3 regions of the Paenibacillus sonchi genome follow, and region 1 is predicted to be linked to each of the others. Evidence: predicted binding sites of a transcription regulator. Region 1 holds the regulator's gene; each other region holds the start of a gene.
What was found. The regulator LexA, encoded in region 1, represses DNA repair genes until DNA is damaged. The targets are predictions, from matches to a motif close to CGAACATATGTTCG.
Positions count from the first base shown of each region.

Region 1 (8,154 bases):
AGAAGAGGTTGAAGCATAGATGGATTCTTTCCCTTGCTTCTTGCGTTGCTTGTTGACTTGCTGTGTGTTGCGTTGAACCATTCTTTCCCAAGAACGGGCCATGTCAGTTCCCCCTAGTCATCCTAAAATATCTATGAAAAGGAACAGAGCATCATTAACTCCTGCCTTGTTGCCTTGTTCATGCTCTTATTTATCCACAATCTCAATGTTGTTGAGCTGAGCGCGGAAGTTGCTGCGGATATTGCCCAGGTAGATCTCGCGCAGCTTGGCTCTTTCCGCAAGCTCCTCTTCATTCAGGCCGTCACTCTTCTGTTTGCGCGCCAATTCATTGATGCGGGCGACCAATTCATCAATATTCAATGTGTTTCCCTCCTCTATAAATTCATTCTAACTGTGCCATGAGAAAAAGAGCTTGTCAAGGTCTGCTCCCTGAAAGCTCTTAGCTCCATCTATGGGTACTGTTTCAGTATGAATATACAGGTAAAGTAAGCACATCTCCGGCTTGGATATTGCTGTTCTCCAGGCCGCTTGTTCGTTTGATTCCTTCTATATATACAGCCGTTTTCATATCAGCCGGTTTATTCTTCAGTGCAATGCTCCATAGAGTATCCCCACGTTCCACTACGACCCTCTTTTCCTGCTTGGCCGAAGACACTGATCCTGCAAACACATTGCCCACCACCGTAAACCCTGAGATCACCAGCAGAACAATCAAAGCCAGCTTTACAATATGATCTGTCCGGATGAATCTGCGATTGCGATGTGATGATATTAAAGATAAAAGCAGATTCTTAATATTTAGTCTATCCATTGAAGCTGTATGGTCTTCATGAACCTCATCGTAAATACTGCGGTATGTGCTGTACTTTAACATATTAACCAGCCTCCAAACACTTGTTCTTACTTTCGAAATCAATATAACACGAACATGTGTTTTGAGCAATAGTTTTTTCGAACAATTGTTCCCTTCTTATGCACAACCCTTTTTTCACGGATTATGACAGCTCAATTCACAAATCACCGCTATTTCCGCCAACGTTTTAGAACTTATGTTTGTACGAACGGAAGTTCTATGTTATAATTTTCCCAAACATAGTATATGGGGTTGATTCCGATGTCAAAGATTTCGAGTCGCCAACTGGCGATCCTGGAATTTATTCGTAACGAAGTCCGCAGCAAGGGTTATCCGCCTTCTGTCCGGGAAATCGGCGAAGCTGTAGGACTGGCTTCCAGCTCCACGGTACATGGCCATCTGGACCGGCTGGAGAAGAAAGGGCTCATCCGCCGCGATCCGACGAAACCGCGTGCAATAGAATTGCTGGGTCAAGAGGATTCCGAGAATGTTCATCAGTTCGTTCAGACGGTAACACGCATTCCTGTCGTTGGGAAGGTTACTGCCGGGGTACCGATTACAGCAACTGAGAATATTGAGGATTACTTTCCACTGCCTACTCATTATGTAGGAGACAACAAAGTGTTCATGCTGTCCGTCCTTGGCGACAGTATGGTAGACGCAGGCATTATGAACGGTGACTACGTGATCGTCCGCCAGCAGCAGACTGCGGATAACGGCGATATCGTGGTTGCCATGACTGAAGAAGATGAAGCAACCGTTAAGACCTTCTACAAAGAGCGCGACCACATCCGCCTCCAGCCGGAGAATCCGGCATACGAACCTCTACGTCTGAATCGTGTCACGATTCTGGGCAGAGTTATCGGCCTATTCCGCGATATTCATTAGCTTTCCCCCTCTATTAAGACTGCTCCGCTGGAATTGGCGGACAGTCTTTTTTCCTTTCTCCTATTAGACCTTTCCGCGTAACCTATTTTGCTCGCCATCCAGTCTTTCCATATGCCCTTTTTACCCGATGGGAACATTTGTTCCTTTTAACTCGCCGATGCTAATTATTTCAGAACGCTCCATCCTCTCCGCTCATATCCTGATCATAAAGGAGTGCTGATCACGATGCCCGCCTATCGAATCATTATTGATCTGTCACAGCGGATGCTGTATCTGCTCGACAATGACACTGTTATTAGAGGTTTCCCTGTAGGGATTGGCAAAATGTTAACGGTCTCTCCGGTTGGAGAATACACCATTATCAACAAACAGCGTAACCCCGGAGGCCCGTTCGGCGCCTTTTGGATGGGCCTGTCCAAACCACATTACGGGATTCATGGAACCAATGACCCTTCCTCTATCGGCAAAATGGTCTCCCGCGGCTGTATTCGTATGTACAATGAGGATGTATTGTGGCTCGCAGCTACCGTTCCAGTTGGAACCAGGGTAACCATTCGGGAATAACAAACGTAAAGGACACCTATGCCAGACGCGCAGCAGCGTCTTCGCAGGGTGTCCTTCATGTTCTAACATTTATTTTGCGTACTAACAGGAAAAGTGCAGTAATATGTCGAAACTTGTACATTGTAAAATTAAATCTTGAAAGGAAGTGCCTGGTTTGAATCAATCCAAAGTCAGAACCCACGTCGATTTTAAAGTCGAAGCACTGGGTAAGCTCTCTAATCTTTTGCTGAACAATAATCATGGAGAACGCAAAGTGAATCTGCTTACCGCGTTCGGCAGCATCGAAGGCAATGTAGCTACGAATACAAGCAGCAAGGAAGATGTTTTTAATTTCAAGTCACTGATGGACGATGTTATCGTAGACGAATACATCTCCTACCTGGGTGCTGAGCATCCCGAAAAATCATTCAACTACAATTTTGTTGTCCTGGACAACGTGGTTGTACGTCCTTTTGCTAATTATGAGACTGTAATTGAATATAAGCAGCTTATTGTTTATGCGGATCAAATTACGGCCTTTAACTTCCTGTAAAGCTGTACAAGTACATCTCTACATATTGGAGCAATAAACGACTTGTGCCTCCTGGTGAACATCACCATGGCCCGCAGACTAAAATCACGGAGGCACTCAGCTTTATTGCTGCGTCTGCTCGTATCCGAGTTCATCCAAAATGCCTTCTGCCAGCGCAAGCTGAACCTCCTCGGGTTCCTTCAGCTTTCTGGCATAAACCACTGCGCTTTTAACCACTTTTTCGATCAGCCGCCGACCCTGTTCTTTGGTAATGGACACTTCCACCTCAGAGCGCCCCACCACCTCCGCTAAGCAGCCCCAATCGCTGCCGCAAACCTTCTTCCATTCCCGTCATCCTCCAGTTATGTAGGTTATGATACATCGCAACCTTGAAAAGGCACCCCGAAGGATGCCTTGAAATGCAGAAACTACTGCTCCCACTCCCCAAGCTAACTACAGAACACTGCGGAGTAACCGGATCGCAGCAGTATTTAAGCGCAATGCTTCACGTATGGAAGCTCTTGCAGCCAGCAGCTCGCGTCTCGCCCGGCTGGGATTCGGCACCCGCCGCAAATTTTCATTGATTTCTTCCAGTCTCTCCAGCAAAATAGCTCTTTGCGTCCGCAGCAAATTCAGCGCTCTGCGGATTCTTGCACGCTCGCGTTCTGTCATCATTTACACCCCTTTTACGTTTGATAGTATAAGAGATGCAATTGATGCCGCATTGGCATGTGCGATCAGGCAGTAAAATTGAAGACAACAAATGAGCCGCTTCTCAGCAGCTCACAAGAAGAATGGGAATACTCCCATCCAAAAGAAGGCTGGACCATCGATTATTCCTGTTTTTTCGGAACACGGACTCTGAACTCAAATCCATCCCGGCTGTAACACATTCCGGCTACAAGCACATCATCCGGGGTCCATCTCTGCACAGGTCCGGCATAGTCTGCTATAACATGCGGCTTGCCTTCGATTAACTGAACGACGTATACCTTCACTTGAGCAAGCGCCGCGGCGAACAAATCGGCATCGCTCGTCAGAACTTTATACGTTGACTTCAAAAAGGCACCTCCTTATCGGCTGGTTGATACCCACTCAGGCAATCCCCTAATTTTTTGGAATCTATGTATAACAAATTAACAGACTCTCCATTTCAGAGAGGAGAATTTCCATACATAGGTAGTATACAGCGGTACGGAACTATATGTAAACGAGTCAAGCTGTTTATTTTCCATAAAAAAGAGTGCATTCTGTTAATTATTTAGAATCTGGCATGAAAACAATCTTTTTAGCAAGTGTCATTTTTATGACTTGGCTTGCCTTTCCCTGCAGGATTTGGTAAGACTAATTTAGTTGAGAACAGACTGAATTGTAAGGAGGAAGCACTTTGGAGGAAATAAGAATTCAGAAAAAGGACCGCGCCGTCAGCTTTAGGGTGAGCGAGGAAGCAGGCGAATTTATCGTTTTTGACATGTCACTGTCTAACCCGGCCGGCAGCCGCACCAATTATAGCGGGAAACAGTTCCGGGAAGCCTGGAAGGCAGTAGAATCCATCCTTGGGGAAACGGCGATTCCTAACGAAATCATCAAGTATGCAAACTCATAATCTGCAGCAAAAGCCCCGGCAACGGGGCTTTTCTTTTCAACTAAATAACTGATCGTGATTGCTATGTCTTCTTGGGTATGTCCAATAACAAACAAAGTCTCAGATGAGTCCGCATACGCCTGGTAAACAAACTTTTTCGCAAAATAAGGCCATCTCTGTCCGCTTTATTCCGCCGATGGAGCCTATTCCGCCTGCACCTCCCTATTCATCTGAAGCTTCATAGATATCCACATTGTTTAGCATTGTATAATTTTCCAAACTATAAAAAAAACCCTCAACGCTCAGAGCGTTAAGGGCTGATTCATTCTAGTAAAGCGTCATGTACTGATCTCTTTCCCACTCATGAACCTGAGTACGGTAGATGTCCCATTCAATTTCTTTCAGCTCATAAAAATGAGCCAAGGCATGTTCACCGAGGGCTTCGGTAATGACATGACTGCGGATCATTTCGCCCAGCGCTTCCTTCAGATCGGACGGCAAGCTTGGAATACCTTCTTCGATCCGCTCTTCTTCCGACATCACATAGATGTTGCGGTCGATAGGAGCCGGAAGATCGAGCTGGCGCTTGATGCCGTCGAGACCTGCCTTCAACATGACAGCAAGTGCCAGGTAAGGGTTAGCCGCAGGGTCCGGATTACGGACTTCGATGCGTGTGCTGAGTCCTCTGGAAGCTGGAATACGGATCATTGGACTGCGGTTGCTGGCAGACCAGGCCACGTAGCAAGGTGCCTCATAACCTGGAACAAGACGTTTGTAGGAGTTCACTGTCGGGTTAGTGATGGCTGCAAAAGCACGTGCGTGCTTAAGAATGCCTGCCATGTAGTACCGCGCCGTTTTACTCAGACCCAGTGTGTCGCTTTCGTCATAGAACACATTCTCATTGCCTTTGAACAAGGATTGGTGCGCGTGCATACCGGACCCGTTCATCCCAAAAAGAGGCTTAGGCATAAAAGTAGCATGCAGGCCGTGCTGGCGGGCAACCGTCTTCACGACAAGCTTAAAGGTTTGAATTTGGTCGGCTGCCTTGATGGCATCAGCATATTTGAAATCAATCTCATGCTGGCCGGAGGCAACTTCATGGTGAGATGCTTCAATTTCGAAGCCCATCTCCTCCAGAGTCAATACGATTTCACGGCGACAGTTTTCCCCAAGGTCCATCGGCGCCAAATCAAAATATCCGCCCTGGTCATTCAATTCTGTTGTGGGATTGCCTCTTTCGTCTGTTTTGAACAGGAAGAACTCCGGCTCCGGTCCAACATTCATCGCAGTGTAGCCCATTTCTTCGGCCTCCTGCAGACAACGCTTCAGAATGCCGCGCGGATCACCGGCAAAAGGTGTTCCGTCAGGCATGTACACATCGCAAATCAGACGTGCTACCCGGCTGTCCGTTACCCAAGGGAAAATAACCCATGTGCTCAGATCAGGGTAGAGGTACATGTCAGATTCTTCGATCCGCACATAACCTTCGATGGAAGAACCATCGAACATCATTTTGTTGTCCAGCGCTTTTTCCAGCTGGCTGACAGGAATCTCAACATTCTTAATTGTACCGAGCAAATCGGTAAATTGCAGACGAATAAAACGGACATTTTCATCCTTAGCGATACGCAGGATATCTTCTTTTGAGAAGCTCACTTTACCCTCTCCCTTTCACGTCTCTTTGTATTATTTATTAAAAAACCGGGAAAGCTCGCCTTGAATAAGAGACACTTGTCCCGGTCTTTTACCGGAAACCAGTTCCTGCTTCAGTAAACGGTGCAGCTGTGAATCAGACAACTCTCTACGTCTAACCTCTGTGTCAGGGGTAATGACTGTAGCTTCTTCGGATTCCTTCGAGACGGGATTCATTACCTGCTTGATACCGGCAATATTAACCCCCTTCTCAATCAATGCCTTGATTTCCAGTAGGCGTTCCACATCATTAAACGAGAATAAACGCTGGTTGCCGGATGTGCGCGCGGGCACGATCAGACTGTGCTGCTCATAATAACGAATTTGTCTTGCCGATAAATCAGTTAACTTCATTACGATCCCTATAGGAAATAATGCCATATTTCTGCGGATTTCATCACCCATGACTCATCCAACCTTCCAATGATCTTTTTCTCATCTCATTGTACATTTCCTTATATGACGTGTCAATGGTGTGTAAGATATTCTTACAGGATTTTATGTAACCTTAAGAATTCAAGTAAAGTGAGTGTAAGCTAAAACATAACACGACCTCCGAAGTATATCACAGAGAGCGATGCACAAGCAAAACTTACAGCGCTTTCAATGACCTTAGTTCAAGCAATAACTCAAAAGACAAAAAAAGTACCCACCAGCCTGGCCGGTGGGCAAAATTACGGGATGGCATGTACTGTTCACTCCACAAAAAAGTTTTGTATGCAGTGGTTAAAAGTTGCAAGATTCTTGATTTAAAAGATGGAGCATTATATAAATCCGATTCAGCATAAATTACAGCAATTTACGGTCCCTCATGCTCTGCAGCGCCATCAAAACTCCATATTTTACGTGGGAATACGTTAATCCGCCTTGCATATAGCCGATATACGGTGCACGGATCGGGGCATCCGCAGATAACTCCAAGCTGCCGCCCTGGATAAAGGTTCCTGCCGCCATGATGACAGGATGCTCGTAACCCGGCATATCCCACGGCTCGGGAACGACATGGCTGTCCACAGCTGCGGCGCGCTGGATTCCCTGGACAAAAGCAATCAGGTGCTCTGGCCCGTCAAAAGACACGGCCTGGATCAAATCCGTCCGCGGTTCATTCCAGGCCGGCTTCGTCGTAAAGCCGCAGCGCTGGAAGACGGCAGCGGCAAAGATGCTGCCTTTCACTGCCTGCCCGACCGTATGCGGGGCCATGAACAGCCCCTGGTAGAGGCCGCGCGTCGTTCCCAGCATGGCGCCTACTTCACCGCCGATGCCCGGCGCTGTAAGCCGGTAGGCCGCAAGCTCCACAAGCTCCTGCCGTCCGAGAATGTAGCCGCCGGTTTCAGCGATACCGCCACCGGGATTTTTGATCAGGGAACCCGCTACCAGATCGGCCCCCACCTGTGGCGGCTCAAGCTTTTCTGTAAATTCGCCATAACAGTTATCCACAAAAACAATGACATCCCGTTTCAGCGATTTAACTTTCTCCACCATTTCACCAATTTCAGCAACCGTGAAGGAGGAACGCCAGTCATAGCCGCGCGAGCGCTGAATGCCGATGACCTTGGTCTTGTCATTAACAGCCAGAGCTACCTCTTCCCAATCGATCTTCCCTTCAGCCGTCAAAGCCGTTTCGCGGTAGCCGATGCCGAAATCAGCCAGAGAGCCTGTCCCGTCGCCCGGTTTGCCGACCACCTTGTGCAGCGTATCATAAGGTCTTCCAGTGATGTACAGCAGCTCATCTCCGGGACGCAGCACACCAAAAAGCGCCGTTGATATCGTATGTGTGCCCGAAGCAAAATGAGGCCGCACCAGCGCCGCCTCCGCTCCGAATACCTCGGCATAGACAAGATCCAGCACTTCCCGGCCCCGGTCATTGTAGGCATACCCGGTGGAGCCGGCAAAATGAAAATCGCTTACCTGCTGGCGCTGGAAGGCTTCAATGACCTTCCACTGATTATGATCCACAATCCGTTCAAGCGATTTCACCGCACTTTCAATTTCCTGCTCTGCGGCCTCTGCCGCCTGTAAAATATCCTCCGCAAAAACTGCCATTCCTAATGTTCTCTCCTT
Region 1 is NZ_CP068595.1:5,885,665-5,893,818, forward strand. It holds gene JI735_RS26255 (hypothetical protein) at 1-102, opposite strand, end outside; gene JI735_RS26260 (DUF896 domain-containing protein) at 187-360, opposite strand; gene JI735_RS26265 (LysM peptidoglycan-binding domain-containing protein) at 464-874, opposite strand; gene lexA (transcriptional repressor LexA) at 1,115-1,741, shown strand; gene JI735_RS26275 (L,D-transpeptidase) at 1,967-2,305, shown strand; gene JI735_RS26280 (hypothetical protein) at 2,460-2,837, shown strand; gene JI735_RS26285 (hypothetical protein) at 2,940-3,116, opposite strand; gene JI735_RS26290 (hypothetical protein) at 3,270-3,488, opposite strand; gene JI735_RS26295 (hypothetical protein) at 3,650-3,877, opposite strand; gene JI735_RS26300 (hypothetical protein) at 4,204-4,422, shown strand; gene glnA (type I glutamate--ammonia ligase) at 4,729-6,057, opposite strand; gene JI735_RS26310 (MerR family transcriptional regulator) at 6,088-6,498, opposite strand; gene JI735_RS26315 (methionine gamma-lyase family protein) at 6,883-8,136, opposite strand.

Region 2 (8,154 bases), 1.7 Mb from region 1:
AAAGCTGCTGCCGCCCCGCGCGTTGGTTACAATCGGTCCCTTCCTGGTTCGGCCCTGCGCGTACAGGGCATTCTGTTCAGCTATGGTCCGCAGGCCCTGGGTGATGACAATCGGGATGCCCCGGGCATAACAACGCTGTATCAAAACATGGGCAGCTGCCAGCAGGACGGGATGGAGACCGCCGAGCCGGGCTGCCGATTTGCTGTTCACCTGATCCAAAGTCAGCATTAGATCACCCCCTGGTATAGTAGATGCCTTCTGCTCCGCCGTTGCTTGTACGCTTTTCCCTGATTGTAAAAGAAAAAACCCCGGGCATCCGGGGCATTTGCATCTTTATGGATTACCGTTTTCCTGGATGGTTCCCGCCCAAACAGGCCAATATAAAAGCGAAAGGTGGGAAGACCTCATGGAAATTCACAGTGACAGCTACAAGGTAGCAGCCTTGAGCGATCAGGGGGACGCGGTGGAGATTATCCGCCAGGCTGAAGCGGCCATAGCCCAAATCAACGGGAACAAACCGGTGACCCTAATCGCTTATGAGAGAACTGAGCCCAGCTCCAACAAATAAAACCAGGATTTTGATGAACCCTTCGGCAATTTCAAGTGGAAAAAGGGGCACTAATTTTGCTCAAGCATCCTATTCTCCGCAGATGAAGTGGAAAAAGGGCAACTAATTCAGGCCATTTCGCTTCTGACAAAGGAATATGGCACAATTAAGTATCCTTTTTCCACTTCAAGCTCACAATTGTTCATTTTGGGGAGAAATAAGTTCCCTTTTTCCAACTAGCACTGCTCACCTGCTTCATCGCAAGCAGCAGTTTGGAGAAAGGTCTGCCGCTCAGACGATGTACGCTTCGACAATATCATCGACCTGAATCCACTTCCATTCCTCCGCCCACTGCAGCTTGATCTCACGCGAGTGGGTGTGAATGGAAGTCACAAAGCCGTTCAGCTGCTTGTTCCCGCAAGGATCATGCAGCACTACTGTTACCCGGACATGGCTCCGCAGCGACAGCGCCAGCGTGCATTCAATCTCCTCCAGCTTCTGCTCATCCAGAACGGGCTTTCCCCGGTCCAGCATCTCCCGTTCATCCTTCGGTATCCGGCTTTTGTGCTCTGGCAGCAGCACTCTGCTGCTCTCCCACAGGCCGTACTCTTCCAGCTTCTTGCCCATTGTGCTATTCCTCCTCCAAGGATGACCTGATTCATTTCAGTCATTGCGCTCCACACAAAGCGAACGTATGTTTGTATTATATGCGCATTTCCGCTTGTTAAGCAATCAGAAAAAAATGACAGAACCGCAAGCAAAAGGCGCCCACAGTATTCGCTGTGCAGCGCCTTTTGCTGTCCAATGACAGGGAAGCCTTGATTCTACCTTAGCAGGGTTTCGCTTTATTTAATCTCTGTTACGGAAGTTCCCTTACCGGTCTGCGGATTCACCTGGATATCTGTTGTGCCAGTGTTGGCTTGGCTGTCTGTATCCGGCTGAGAATCCGCAGCAGTCCCGGTCCCTGCACCAGCCAGCGTGTCCGTGGCCGCACTTCCCGGTTCAATCAGCCCTGCCGCCACTCTGGCCTCATTCAGCTTGGAGATGCCATACAGCATCGCCACATCCGCCTGCTGGTTCATGTCCTGGAATTCCTCGGCAGTAACATCCGGGGAAACCGCACTTTTCGAGGCTTTCTCCTTGATGGAATACGCACTCTGGAACGCAATTACCGATTCTTTAAGCAGCTTCCGGATGTTCTCCGGCAGGCTTTTGGAGATCTTCACATCCTTGACTTCATCGGCGATATCCGAAGCGGTGTCCTGAAAATCATCCACTGCTTTCTCCATCTCACTGTCACTGGCTTTTCCTGTTGAATACGAAGTTAAGGCTGTGTTGAATGCCTCCAATGAGGACTTGCCCATTTCATCGAACTTTGACATTTCATTATAAAAATTTTGCACGTTCTCCTGCACCTCTTCATGGGAAGCAGGCGCTAAGTTATTATTGCTGCAGGCGCTTAGAATTCCAACCATCATCAGCAACGCCGCCAGTAAGGCTTGTCTCATATTAAGTATCCCTCCACTTAACAGAATAATAGCGAGTTTTGTAAAGTGCAACTGAAAATAATGTAAAAGTAGCAGAGATGAAACTTTTTGCAGAATTGAAGCGTATTTTGGGCAGATACAAACAACAAAGATCCCCAGTAGTGACTGGAAATCCTTGTTATACTATAATGATTTCAACATGAATGATAGAGAGGAAGATAGCTTATGCCTTACTGCACAAGCTGTGGCGCAGAATACAAGCAAGGGGCCAAATTTTGCGGAGAATGCGGCGCAAGCACTACCGGAGGCGCAGCTGCACCTGAACGCCGGGAGGCATCCGGAGCAGCACCAGGTTCCGGCTCCGGACCTGAAACAAAGTTGTGGCAGGGCAAGCCGGCCGGCATCTCCGACCGCATCAAAGGCATCGTGCGCCTGAATACAACCACATACACCATCACCAGCCAGCGCATTATGGTCAAAACCGGGCTGATCGGGAAGGACGTGGAAGAAATCGAGCTGCTGCGGGTCAATGATTTTTCTGTGGCCCAGTCCATACCCCAGCGAATACTGGGTATCGGAACACTTACAGTATTCTCGGATGATGCTTCATCGCCACAGCTGCTTTTCCACCGGATCCGCCAGCCCCAAACGGTGAAGGATGTGCTGCGCCAAGCCGTACGCAATGAGAAAATCGCCAACAATATCAGCTACCGGGAACAAATCTGACCCGCTGGCCAACCTGTTTAAGGAAGATAGAATGCCCCGGCCGGAATGACGCTTTTCACCTGGCTGGGGCTTTCCCACATCAGTACCACCCGCGCATCCCCCTGGTTCTCATAATACTCCACCTTCAGCTCATGCAGCTTCCCGGCAATCAGATTCACCTGTCCCTGCCGCTCCTGTCCGCTCTGCTTCATCCAGCTGTCAATCACCAGCACCCCGTCAATCCACACGCGGATGCCGTCGTCCGAGGACGAATAAATCGTGTAGCTCTCCGTGTATGCGGCACTCAGCCTGCCGCTCCAGCGCACCGAGAAGGAATCAGCAGGGAGTGCCGGATCGGGAGCCGCCTGCCGCCAGTTATAGTTAATGCCGGAATCGGTCCGGGTGATCGCCGGCGTGCCGCTGAGCGATGCATTGCTGTAATATTGCCCGTACAGGCCCGGCATGGGGCCAGCTTCAGACATAGAGGCATACTGCGCCGCCTTCGCCGCGTATTCCTTCCTGGTGAGCACAAAGGAATCGTTCATAAAAGCCTTGATGACCGCATCGCTGTTCTTCTCATACAGCAGCTTTCCCCAGCTCATCTGGTAGGACCATTTACGCTGGGTTTTGGCCAGCACCGCCGGGGACGGAAGCTCCCCGTTCTCGCCTATGGCGATCAGCTTGCCGCGTCCCAGATTCCACATGGCATCATGGTGGCTCTGCTTGAAATCCGCTTCATAGATATCCAGCGCCAACACATCCACCTTGCCGGCACCAGGGTAATAGTCGGCCGGTTCATCGGACCACTGGTTTTTGGCATTGGGACTCCACACCCACAGCAGATTATGCAGCTTGTGATAGACTGTGTACCGGTCGAACATGAGGTTCCACAACTTGCTGAACGAGCTTTTTTGGCCCCACCAGAACCAGCCGCCGTTCATCTCATGGTAGGGACGCCAGAGCACCGGCACGCCCGCATTAGCAAGCTTTTTCAAAGACTGTGCTGTCTTGTCCAGCTCCGCGATCAGCGCTTTGTACTTAACAGTACCCGGAGTAATATATTTGGCAAAATCCGCCTCGCTAAGGCTCATCGAGACATTCGACCAAGCCGGAGCGGTCCCCGGCAAATTCTGATGATAGCTCATGGTGACGATTCCGCCCGCCTGATGCCACCGGATTGCGCTGTCTACCACTGCCTGCCGCTGGCTGCTGATCTGTTGCTCCGTCTGATTCTCAATCGCCCCCAGCTCATAGCCGTGGAGCGCGGCATATTGTCCGCTGGTCGTCTTCAGCCTGGCGCTGAATTCATCCGGGCTCTCCAGATAATCATGCTGCCCGCTGATCATTCCTTGTCCCTGCAAGCGGTATAATGTTTGCAGCAGCTTCCGGGCCGGAGACGCAAGCGCAGCATCTGCAGGGGCCATCTGCACATTCCGGAATGCCGCCTGCCATTGTACATCCCCGACCAGCCGTGATGCAGATTCCAGCAAATCCCGAAGGATACGCGATTCCATCTTTTCCACCATCCTATCCCTTTTTTCTACATCTTATGGGAAACTGTCGGACAAGTGCACGGCGAATTGACATAAAACCGGCATAAATATGCAGCACGCATTAAAAAATCTGTTATATCCGTTCTCCCTTCTTTTGCTAATTTCAGTATTCTAAAGGAAGCTATAATTAAGCTATACTGATTAAGTCTACGCTTATGGAAGCAGTGTCTCACCCTCTTGAGCCATGCTTTCAGCTTAGCTATCAAAAATTTAGGAGGCAGCAACGTGAAGTCCAAGAAATTCATCCCAAGTCTCATCATCACAGTGCTGCTCTTGATTGCCGCTTACTGGTTCGAACAGAACGGTGATCTGCCTGGCAGCCGGCCGGCTGCAGAAGATACAGACGTTGTCCAGTTGATGTTCCCGAGCGACCGTTTCCCGGAGACGGCCCGCCACATTCAGGAAGCTATCCGCAGCGGGGAGTCTAGTATCTGCACGATTGACCGGCAGGAAGCAGACGAAAACCGCAAGGAATCTCTAAAGGGGGTGCCCACCAAAAAAGGCTATGACCGTGACGAATGGCCGATGGCCATGTGCGAGGAAGGCGGCAGCGGAGCCGACATTGAATACATAACGCCTAGCGACAACCGGGGCGCCGGAAGCTGGGTTGGCAACCAGCTGGAGGGACTGCCCGACGGTACGCGGGTAGAATTCATGTTTAAATAGCGGGGATGATGTCAATAATCCCGATTGCCTGCCCGGTCAGCTTTTCCATACCATATCCTATGTGCTCACATTAACCCCTTCCTCTAAAGAAACAGGAATAGTTGTATGCAACACATGCGAACAAACGTTCCTTATGCAACTATGCAGATAAAAGGCGTAAAATAGGTGGGGTATTATTTCACACGCGGAGAGCTAGGGTGTTCTATATCTGTTATCGGGGGAAAAAACTGTATGGCCCTATGTCTGAAGAGGAGGCCTTAAAAGAATGGTTTGCGCTTGCAGGAACGGTCAGGGAACTGTATATCATTGAAACGGATGAGGCCACAGGAAAAATCAAACGCCAGATCGGACCTTCTGCCCGCAGGAAAAAGAAATAGAAATAGCCCTATCCGGCACTTTGCCAGACAGGGCGGCACTGGCTGATGAAATGTTTAGAATATACAGGCTTTAGTGATAATAACCAGCAAAATGAACAATACCAGAATTGCACCTGTGGAAGTAAAAGGACTGCAAACCGGCACTACTGGACCCTGATTCACACCACCAACATTATTACAACCGCAACCATAATCTGCTCCCATCATTCATTCCTCCTCACAAATATTGACTACAGCACAGAATATGTAGAAGGGAAACAGGCCGTATGGGCCAATCGGCAAAGAAATACCATTCACCTAATCAATTGTGCCCGTGCAGTCGATATACTAAGGGAAGCCAATAAACCTAAGTTTTGCTTTCGGAGCAGGTTTTACGGTATTCAGGGCATAACGCTCACTAACTTTGTTTAGGAGGTGCGAAAATGGATATTGCCGCTCTATCGGTATCGATGAACCAGGCCGGTCTGAAACAGGCTGTAGGCCTGCAGGTGCTCAGCATTGCCAAGAATCAGGCTGAAATCCAGGGTCAGAATTTAGCGCAAATGCTTTCACAGAGCTTGGACCCAAACTTAGGAAAAACACTTGATATTAAGGTTTGATTGCTTTATGCTAAGATACATAAGAACACAGGTTCGCAGAACCCACTAAGCCCTCCGGGCTTTTCTTTTGGCCACAAATACGAACATACGATCTTATTTTCGAGGTGAAGCACATGCATTCCTATTATCAAATGACTGCTCTGGAGAAGTGGACGGAGGATTTGTATGAACGGCTGGAGATCGTGAAGCCGGCACAAATATCGATTGCCTATATTGCCGAGCGCCTGAATATCTGGGTTCATTATCTGGATGTGAGGAGTAAAGGGATCGAGGCCTCTGCCGGGATGTACAGCATGTTCATCGACAATCGGCTTCCTGAAGAACTGCAGCGCCTGGAATTCCTGCACGAGCTTTGCCACCTGCTCCGTCATGCCGGCAGCCACACACTGATGCCTGAGCAATTCACGCAAGCAGAGAAGGATGAATCGGAGCGGTTTATTCTGTATGCAGCCATGCCTTACTCTATGATCTCGAAGATGACACTGCCCGAGCTGCGGGAAGATGCGATTCAGGAGCTTGCCGCAGCTTTTCAGGTCCCTTGCGAGCTGGCTCTGCAGCGGATTGACCAGATTCAGCGCCGGGTATTCCAGGGACAGCTGATTGCCGTGATGGAGCGGAACGAGGACAGAAAATTAATCCACAGACATATTCGGTGAACGCAGCGGGGATAATAATACACATTATACAGAGCAGAGCCTCCAGACTAAAAGGCAAAATTAATCCGATAAGGGGGAGCAGTATGGAAGCCATCCAAGTTATCCAGCTATTATTAACCCACCCGGATTACAGCGTGGACGCAGTACACCCCGAAATCCCGGATTTTGTCGGCATCGAAGCCATTGAAGTAGATCATGAAACCCAGACCTTCTCCATTCTATTGCAGGAGCCGCAAGATGATTGATGTCTTAACATAAGCCATACAATCTGGCCGGCGAACCAAAAGTGGCCCTGCCGTAATCCGGCAGGGCCTATATATTTGAATCAGGGGATAACGCTGCATACCGGGCGATTTCCCCTTGTTGCCAGTCGGATTGATCCAGTAGATCAATAAAAGCTATCTATCCCTCCGTCAAGAGTTTGTCATATTTTATAACATAATTATGTTTTTGTTAGCTTAAATCCGTGTAAATAATACTATAATCGCCAAACCCTAAATATTTTTTACATAATTATGCATTCGGTGTGATTATATATACCGCAAACAGCCAGACTAGGAGATGACAGCTTTTGAAAATAACCCTTCCGCACGATGTCCCCCTGCACCTTTATATTCCGGTAGCCAAAGTGTTTTACCCTTTCCCTATTTATTTCCTGCGCCTGGCCGCTCCCGTCCCCTATGAAAAGAGCATCTCCAGAATCCTCAACTCATTGAACGAAAACAGCTATTCTTCCATTGATAAAGTGCAGAATGCCACGATTGGAGAACTGAGACAGGTTAGAAATTTCGGTGAAAAAGGACTTGTTATCCTTCTCGAGCTCTTGCACACCTTATCCCGGCAGCCTGAATTAGTCCTCGAAACCGAAAAGCTTGATCACAGCCTCCGTGCTGAACTGGATCATCTCAAGCAGGTGATGCCTGTAAAGTTGCAGCTGCTGGATATAGGGATTGAAGTGTAGTTATATGCGAAGAACAATAACGCCAAACGTCATATCCGAAAAAGAAGCAGCATGAGCGCCACATTCCTGCTGGGTGCTGCCATTCTGGCTTAGGCTGCAATATACCATTCCTGATTTTCTCCCTTGTTCTAGCCTCCTACTTCTAACTCCTGTATAGACATAAACATAGCAAAAACCCCTTGCTACGCAAGGGGTTTCGAGAAGTGGGCCCTACAGGACTCGAACCTGTGACCAATCGGTTATGAGCCGACCGCTCTAACCAACTGAGCTAAGGGCCCGGATCTAGGATTCCGTATATACAATGGCTGTCTGAGAAAATAAAAATTGGTTGCGGGGGCAGGATTTGAACCTGCGGCCTTCGGGTTATGAGCCCGACGAGCTACCGGGCTGCTCCACCCCGCGTCAGTAATCATATTCAAACAGCGACAATAGATAATATACATCATATCCGGGTCAAAAGTCAAGGATGATTTTGGTTAATGGGTTCAGGGCAGGAACCGTACCCCATAGCGGCCCTTGCGCGAACGGTATATTTCCACAAAACGCGGGTCATGGTAGCCGTAGATCCAGCCGTCCTGCTCCAGCCTCTTGGCCAGGCAGCCT
Region 2 is NZ_CP068595.1:93,709-101,862, forward strand. It holds gene JI735_RS00455 (M15 family metallopeptidase) at 1-228, opposite strand, end outside; gene JI735_RS00460 (hypothetical protein) at 407-568, shown strand; gene JI735_RS00465 (YolD-like family protein) at 839-1,174, opposite strand; gene JI735_RS00470 (hypothetical protein) at 1,393-2,055, opposite strand; gene JI735_RS00475 (PH domain-containing protein) at 2,260-2,760, shown strand; gene JI735_RS00480 (glycosyl hydrolase) at 2,778-4,253, opposite strand; gene JI735_RS00485 (NucA/NucB deoxyribonuclease domain-containing protein) at 4,518-4,958, shown strand; gene JI735_RS00490 (hypothetical protein) at 5,198-5,335, shown strand; gene JI735_RS00500 (YjfB family protein) at 5,758-5,934, shown strand; gene JI735_RS00505 (ImmA/IrrE family metallo-endopeptidase) at 6,048-6,590, shown strand; gene JI735_RS00510 (hypothetical protein) at 6,674-6,835, shown strand; gene JI735_RS00515 (hypothetical protein) at 7,162-7,551, shown strand; tRNA gene JI735_RS00520 (tRNA-Ile) at 7,756-7,829, opposite strand; tRNA gene JI735_RS00525 (tRNA-Met) at 7,877-7,953, opposite strand; gene JI735_RS00530 (hypothetical protein) at 8,037-8,154, opposite strand, start outside.
Region 2: a site for LexA is predicted at 6,023-6,036, ahead of JI735_RS00505 (ImmA/IrrE family metallo-endopeptidase). Genes of this name have one in related genera too.

Region 3 (8,154 bases), 1.9 Mb from region 1:
GGTTGGCGAGGGAACGGTGCTGCGGATTATTTTGGCGGCGAATCCTTTGCTTACAAGCGTGTAATAAAAGTGAAACCTAAATCGATAGTTGATGTGCTGCCGTCTCCGGTATATTGGTTACAGAACCAATGCTGTGCATACCAAGAAAGGGGCGTAAAGCCATATGCTTGAGGTAAGGCAGGTCAGTAAAATATATGAGGGAAACGTGGCTTACCGGGCTTTGACCGATATTGATCTAACCATAGAAGCCGGTGAATTCGTGGGCATTATGGGGCCGTCCGGCAGCGGAAAAACAACCCTCCTGAATATGATTGCCACGGTTGACAGCCCGACTACCGGAAGTATTATGATCGATGGCAAGGACACCGGCAAGCTGGATAAAAACGAATTGGCGGTATTCCGCCGGCGGGAGCTGGGATTTGTCTTTCAGGATTTCAATCTGCTGAATACCCTGACAGTGGAGGAAAATATGGTCCTGCCGTTGACGCTGGATGGAACCCGGGTGAGTGAAATGAAGCAGAAGGCCCAGGAGATTGCCGGGAAGCTGGGGATCAGCGCCATTATGAAAAAACGCACCTATGAGATCTCCGGGGGACAAGCCCAGCGGACAGCGATCGCCAGAGCGATGATCCATTCCCCTAAGCTGCTGCTAGCGGATGAACCTACCGGCAATCTGGATTCCAAAGCAGCCAAGGATGTGATGGATCTGCTGGAAGCGATCAACCGGGAGCAGTCAACGACGATGATGCTCGTTACACATGATGCTGTAGCCGCCAGCTATTGTCACCGTGTGGTGTTCATTAAGGATGGAAGATTCTATACAGAGATCCACAGCGGGAACAACCGCCAGAGTTTTTTTCAGAAGATTATCGATACACTTTCGCTGCTAGGAGGATACAGCAATGACGTTCCGCCAGTTCGCATTCCGTAACGTCACCCGGAACAAAAGGCTGTATACCGCCTATTTTCTCAGCAGCATGTTTACGGTGATGGTCTTCTTTACCTTTGCCATTTTTGCCTATCATCCGGTGCTTAGCGCGGAAAACTTACAATCGAGTGCGGTTATTGGGCTTTCGGTCTCCAAGTGGATCATCTATGTGTTCTCCTTCTTCTTCGTGCTCTACTCCATGAGTGCATTTCTGCAATCGCGGAAAAGGGAGTTCGGGCTGATGATGATGCAGGGAATGACCACCCGGCAGCTGCGGCGGATGATTTTTTGGGAGAATATGCTGATCGGGTTAAGCGCCACTGCCGGCGGCATCGGTCTCGGGATTGTATTCGCGAAGGGGATTCTGCTTGCGGGGACAAATGCGCTTGCGCTTAAGGAGCCATTGCAATTCTATTTTCCAATCAAGGCGATCCTGCTGACACTGATTTCGTTTATGCTGCTCTTCATTCTGATCTCCCTGTTTATTTCGGCGGTGCTCCGCAGCGGCAAGCTGATCACGCTCATCAAAGCAAATAGTCAGCCCAAACAGGAGCCGAAGGCTTCGCTTCTGCTATCCTTGCTGGTGGTATTGCTGCTGGGGACGAGCTACTTCCTGTCTCTTCGGGCAAGCGGGTTGAATGTGGTCATGCTGCTCGCTCCGGTTGCCATTATGGTCATTATCGGCACCTATCTGCTGTTCACCCAGCTCAGCGTGTATCTGATCCGCAAGCTGAAGGGCCGGGAGCGTTTTTTCTGGCGCAGAACCAATATGCTGCTGCTCTCTGACCTTTCCTACCGGATGAAGGACAACGCGCGTTCCTTTTTCTGGTCGCCATCATCTCAACCGTTTCCTTCAGCGCGATAGGGGCATTGTACGGGTTTCAGTCCATGCTGAACGGAGCGCTTACGCAGAAAAATCCCTATCTTTTTACGTATATGTCTGCGGACGGAGACGGCCAGGCCCAAGCCCATATACAGCTTATTGACCAGAGCCTCAGCAAAGCCGGGATTGCTGCGGAAAAAACGGGTTTGGAGCTTAACTATTACCAAGCTGCGGATAGCAGCGAGACACTAATTCTAGTGAAACAATCCGAATATAACAACGTAGCAAAGCTGATGGGGCTTAAGTCCATCCAGCTTACCGCAGGGAAAGCCGCAATTGTAGATTTCGGGCTGTCGCGCAAGGGGGAGGAGATGCTTCACCAGCCGGTAAAGCTGCAGCCAGGGATAGTCATCGAGGCGGATCAGGCCGTTGTGTCTCCGGCGGTACGGGCTTTCAGCGGTTATTACGTTGTCTCCGATGAACTGATTGGCCGGCTTGTACAGCCGCTGAAAGTGAGCCGCTATTACGCTTGGCACGGGGCGATTGGACAGCAGGGAGTACAGACAGTGGGCGGCAAACTGACGAATGAGCTTCCCTATGATGAGCACTATAATTTCTATGCGCTCGAGTATCAGACCTCCAAAATTAATGATAACTTTGGGCCGCTGATGTTCATGGGGTTTTTTATCGGGATCGTATTTTTTGTCTCGGCCGGCAGCTTTCTCTATTTCCGGCTGTACAGCGATCTGGATGAGGATAAACAAAAGTTCAAGGCTATTTCCAAGCTGGGGCTGAGTGACAAAGAGCTTGGCAAAATACTGAACCGCCAGATCGGCCTGCTTTTCTTCGCACCCATTGTTGTTGCGCTTGTGCATGGAGCCGTGGCCCTTACAGCGTTGTCACACATGTTCCAGTATTCTATGTTCCGGGAATCCCTGATTGTGTTGGGGTTGTTCTTCTTCATTCAGGTCATCTACTTCTTCATTGTCCGCCTGTTCTATACCAGACAGATCAGATCGGCGCTGTCCGGATCATAAGGGAGGATATCAATCAAAAACGAGGGGGTGCCCCAAGCCGCAATTCCGGCTTTTGGGGCACCCCCTTTAGCTAGTTACACCTGATTCGGAATCTCGACCGCAGGATCGGTATCGGCTTCGTAATCCACGCCTTCGGTCTGGAAGCCGAACAGATGGAAGAAATCTTCGCGGTAGCCTTCCAGATCGGCAAGCTCAGGAACACTGCCGGTTTCGAGCTCGTTCCAGCGCCGTATAACTTCGATCTGCACATCCTCGCGCATTTCCCAGTCGTCGATACGGATCAGGTGGCTGCCGTCCGCGGACGCTTCACCGCCGTTATACAGATGATCCGTGAACAAGCGATACATTTGCTGAATGCAGTTTTCGTGCAGATCCTTTTCCTTCATCACTTTATACAGAGCGGAAATGTACAGTGGAACCACCGGAATTGCGGAACTCGACTGTGTAACAAGGGCTTTGTTGACTGAGACAAAAGCGCGTCCGCCCGTTGCACTCAGCTTCTCATGGAGCGCGATGGCGGTCTGCTCCAGGTCGTTTTTGGCCAGCCCAATCGTTCCATCCCGGTAGATCGGATGGGTGATCTTCGGTCCAACATAGGAGTAGGCTACCGTGGTTGCCCCGTCGGCCAGCACACCGGCCTCCTGCAGCTGGTCAATCCACATTGCCCAGTCTTCCCCGCCCATAACGGCGATGGTCTGGCGGACTTCATCCTCCGTTGCCGGCTCAATGGTGACCGTGGATACCTCTCCGGTATGGAAGTTCATTGTCTTATTCGTGTAGGCGGCGCCAACCGGCTTAATCACGGAGGAGAAGGTTTCTCCCGTTACGGGATGTGTGCGGCGCGGGGATGCGACGCTGTAGACCACAAGGTCTACGGTGCCGTATTCCGCTTTGATCAGGTCAATCGTTTTGGTCTTGATGGCATCGGAGAAAGCATCTCCAACAATGCTGTGGGATTTGAGGCCCTGCTGTGCAGCAGCCTTCTCGAATGCGGCCGAGTTGTACCAGCCTGCCGAAGCAGTCCGCGTACCTTCAGCGGCTTTGTCGAAGAAGACACCGATGGTATTCGCTCCAGCGCCGAAAGCGGCAGTAATCCGTGAAGCCAGCCCGTACCCGGTGGAAGCGCCGATAACAAGTACGTTCACGGGTCCGGTCAGCTTCTTTTGGGCTTTTACGAAATCAATTTGTTCCTGTATTTGTTTGGCGCACCCTTCCGGATGGGCGGTTGTGCAGATGAAGCCGCGTGTTTTTGGCTGAATGATCATCAAGGATTACCCCTTTATTTTAGTTTTTAACATTTTCGCTAATATAGAGTATAGCAAATGATGGCTTAGAAAGATAAGTATGAATGTATTTTTTATATTTTGCACTTGCTTATAATGGCAGCGCCGGGGAGACGGCGGAATCTGTGGGAACCCCCTTCCACATGACAGTGGACCGGCCCTTTCTTTTTGTGATCGAAGACCGGCAGACCGGAGTCTGGCTGTTCCTCGGTGCGATCGAAAATCCGCTGTTGTCCCAGTAGAAAACAGAGCAATTAGTCAAACTTTCAGGGCTAAGCGCATAATTGCTCCCTTTGCAGGTCACAATAGGAAAAAAGCAGAATGAAGGGATCAACGTGAATGCTTTTCGCTTAAAGAAACAATTGTGGCGGCGTTGGAGACGTTGGAAAAAAGCCCCCTGGGTAGGAGCGGCCTGTATTGTCTTAACGCTGCTTGCTTGGCGCGGCATGCAGGTCCCGGAAGAGCTCAGCGGCTTGCTGAGTAATACGGCATGGAATGTGCCTGGCCATCTGAGCGGGCTGCAGGAACAGGCCTCATCCGGTGATCCGGGCGGAAGCGTGCCGGCTGCAGCGGCTGTGTACAGCCAGGCCCAAGAAGAAGGGACTGAAGGGACTTCAGCTCTGGATCGTAAGCAGCTGCTGGAGGCCCTTGGTCAGGAACCGGTCAGCCGGACGGTTCACTTGAAGACAACCTATATTTCCGGGGAGGAGATCGTAACCCTTCCCGGGACAAGTCCCTCGTCCAGCTTAGGCAGGTCATCGCTGCACATCCGGGCTGGAACGGCTGGATCAGCGCAGACGGGGATCTCTGGTTGGAGCGTATGGTCAACGACTTATCGCCGCTGATTAAGAAGGACGCTTTTATCGGTGTGGACGAGCATGGCAATCTGACCTTGTTCAAAGGTCCGCCGGCGCAGGAGAAGGTGCTGAAAACCTTTTTTCAAATGGACATGGGCTCGATGAAGTCTTCGCTGCCGGATGATATCTTAGAGCAGCTCCATGAAGGCATCCGCGTGCAGGATGTAGAAGAGTACAACAGCGTGCTGTCCACCTTCAGCGATTATGCGCGGGACTCGTCGGAACAGGTGATGCAAAGCGAAGAATAACAGATAGGGTATGAAGGCCGCCTCTTTAGCTGATATATGGCTGGGGCGGCTTTTTTGTGCTGTAGTAGGGCGTGCCCGGACACTCCAGCTTTTTTCCTTGCGGATTAGCGGATTCTCTGTCCGCAAGCCGGTGTTGACCCTGGAGATTGACCTTCTTTTCCCGGGCGGCGGCAAACTTTTATTCTCCCGGAAGAAGGTTTTTTGCTATAATGGTTAGAAGGAATACATATGTTCGCTTCAAGGCGGAGAAATGGATGAAACAGCAGGAATATCCTGCCTGCTTAGAGGAGAGATTGGATTTGCGCATCCTGGGCATTGACCCGGGGCTGGCGATTGTCGGCTTCGGCTTCGTGGATAAGGTAGGAAACAAATTAACGCCGGTTCAGTACGGGTGCATCCAGACGGAGGCGCACACGCCGGAGGAGGAACGTCTGCTGCATGTCTACGAGGGTATGGTGCAGCTTATTGATAAATACCAGCCTGATGCGGTCGCGGTGGAGAAGCTGTTTTTCAGCCGCAATGTAACCACTGCACTGCCGGTGGCGCAAGCAAGAGGTGTGCTGATCCTGGCTGCTGTCCAGCGCGGGCTTCCCGTCGCGGAGTATACTCCGATGATGGTGAAGCAGGCTGTGGTGGGCTATGGCAAGGCCGAGAAGAAACAGGTGCAGGAGATGGTCAAGCTGCTGCTGAAGCTCGCGGCTGTGCCGAAGCCCGATGATGTGGCGGATGCGCTGGCGGTGGCGGTATGCCACGCCCATTCGGTGAGTCTTAATTCCAAATTAAATGAGGTATTGCGAAAATGATAGATTACTTAAGAGGTCCGGTTGTCCATTTGGAGCCGGAATATGTGGTGGTGGATGTCCAGGGCATAGGGTACCGGGTATTCTGCCCGAATCCGTATGCTTTTGCCAAGCTGGAGGGGCCGGTGACGATCTACATTCATTACCAGACACGCGAGGATGCTACCCTGCTCTTCGGGTTCCCGACAAGAGAAGAGCAGAAGCTGTTCCGCAAGCTGATTGAAGTATCCGGGATTGGCCCGCGCGTAGCCCTGGGGATTCTGACCGGCGGAACACCGGATCAGCTGATCTCGGCGATTTACCAGGAGAATATCACCTTCCTGACCAAGCTGCCGGGGATCGGCAAGAAGACGGCCCAGCGGATGATTCTGGATCTGCGGGACAAGCTGGACGGCCTGAGCGCGGTATCCATGCAGACCGGATTGTTCGCTGTAGCGGCTGAAGCCCAGGCTGCGGCGGAGGCGCTGCCTTGGGAGGAAGCCCGCGACGGGCTGAGGGCGCTCGGTTATACCGAAGCCGAACTGGACCGGGTATGGCTGACCATGAAGAAGGAAGGTGCCGATTCAGGGCCGGTTGATGTGCTGATGAAGAAGGCGTTGGGATTGCTGTATACAGCCAAATAGGCTGCTTGACAGAACGGAGTGATGGATAAATGGATGACCGGATTATATCGGCTAACCTGATGATGGACGAGCAAGCTGTAGAATTGAGCCTGCGCCCCCGCTATCTGGGAGAGTATATCGGACAGAACCAGGTGAAAGAGAATCTGAAAATATATATAGAAGCTGCCAAAATGCGCAGTGAAGCGCTGGACCATGTGCTGCTGTACGGGCCTCCCGGTCTGGGCAAAACGACACTCGCGAATATTATCGCCAATGAGCTTGGTGTGAACCTCAGGACAACATCCGGGCCTGCCATTGAGCGGCCCGGCGATCTGGCCGCGCTGCTGACCAATCTCCAGCAGGGCGATGTGCTGTTCATTGACGAGATTCACCGGCTGCACCGGACGGTGGAAGAGGTGATGTATCCGGCGATGGAGGATTTCGCGCTGGATATTATGATCGGCAAGGGGCCGAGCGCCCGCTCGGTGCGCCTGGACCTGCCGCCCTTTACGCTAATCGGCGCCACTACCCGCGCCGGGCTGTTGTCTGCGCCGCTGCGCGACCGTTTCGGAGTGGTCAGCCGGCTGGAGTATTATACGATCGACGAGCTGAGCTTCATCGTATCCCGCAATGCCGAACTGCTCGGCATCGAGATTCTGGGCGATGCTGCCGAAGAGATCGCCCTGCGGTCCCGGGAACTCCGCGGATTGCCAACCGCCTGCTGAAGCGGGTCCGCGATTTCGCACAGGTGCGCGGCGACGGGATCATTACGCCGGAGATTGCCGGAGAATCGCTGAAGATGCTGCAGGTGGACCCGCGCGGGCTGGACAGCATCGACCACAAGATGCTTCATTCCATGATCAGTTCCTTCCGCGGCGGACCTGTCGGACTGGATACCATAGCTGCGACGATCGGAGAAGAGAGCCAGACCATTGAGGATGTATATGAGCCTTATTTGCTGCAGATCGGATTTCTGCAGCGGACGCCTCGGGGGAGAGTTGTGACTCCTGCCGCTTATCAGCATTTGGGCCTTCCGCTTCCTCCGCAGCCGCAATAAATCTTTTTTTGCTATCATCTCTATTAATAGGAGGCATCAAGATGAATCTTGCCAGGTGGAAAAAGACAGGAATGAGCCTGCTTGCAGGCGCCCTGATGGCAGGCGGCCTGCTGCTTCCTGCCGCTGACAGCCATGCCGATCCGAACGCAACCATCCGGGTTGCGCTGTTTGCCGATATTGGCAGCAAATATAAATCTACCGTCCCTTTCGTGACGCTGAGTTCGACGATGGGCTTCAGCCTGATGTCAGGCAGTGCGCAGCTGCTGCCCATTCCGGCAAATAACAAAATCCGCGTCAGCCTCGACGGATACAAGGTCAAGGTGATGGACAGCCCTACATGGCAGGCGGCCGCAGAAGCCGCCAAGAAGCTTCAATCAACCTCCGATAAGCCGATGCTGTTTGTGGCTTCGCGGAATGGCGCGACGGTCTATCAGCTGTACACGGGCCCTTACACCAGTGAAAGTGCGGCGAAGGAAGGGCTGAACCGGGTAAGCAAAGCAGGCTTGTCCCTTGCCCAGG
Region 3 is NZ_CP068595.1:339,918-348,071, reverse strand. It holds partial or broken gene JI735_RS01600 (sensor histidine kinase) at 1-64, shown strand, start outside; gene JI735_RS01595 (ABC transporter ATP-binding protein) at 164-931, shown strand; partial or broken gene JI735_RS01590 (ABC transporter permease) at 903-2,788, shown strand; gene fabV (enoyl-ACP reductase FabV) at 2,863-4,053, opposite strand; gene JI735_RS01580 (serpin family protein) at 4,137-4,313, shown strand; gene JI735_RS01575 (hypothetical protein) at 4,407-4,916, shown strand; gene JI735_RS01570 (BofC C-terminal domain-containing protein) at 4,892-5,176, shown strand; gene ruvC (crossover junction endodeoxyribonuclease RuvC) at 5,476-5,979, shown strand; gene ruvA (Holliday junction branch migration protein RuvA) at 5,976-6,599, shown strand; partial or broken gene ruvB (Holliday junction branch migration DNA helicase RuvB) at 6,629-7,635, shown strand; gene JI735_RS01550 (SpoIID/LytB domain-containing protein) at 7,677-8,154, shown strand, end outside.
Region 3: a site for LexA is predicted at 5,348-5,361, ahead of ruvC (crossover junction endodeoxyribonuclease RuvC). Genes of this name have one in related genera too.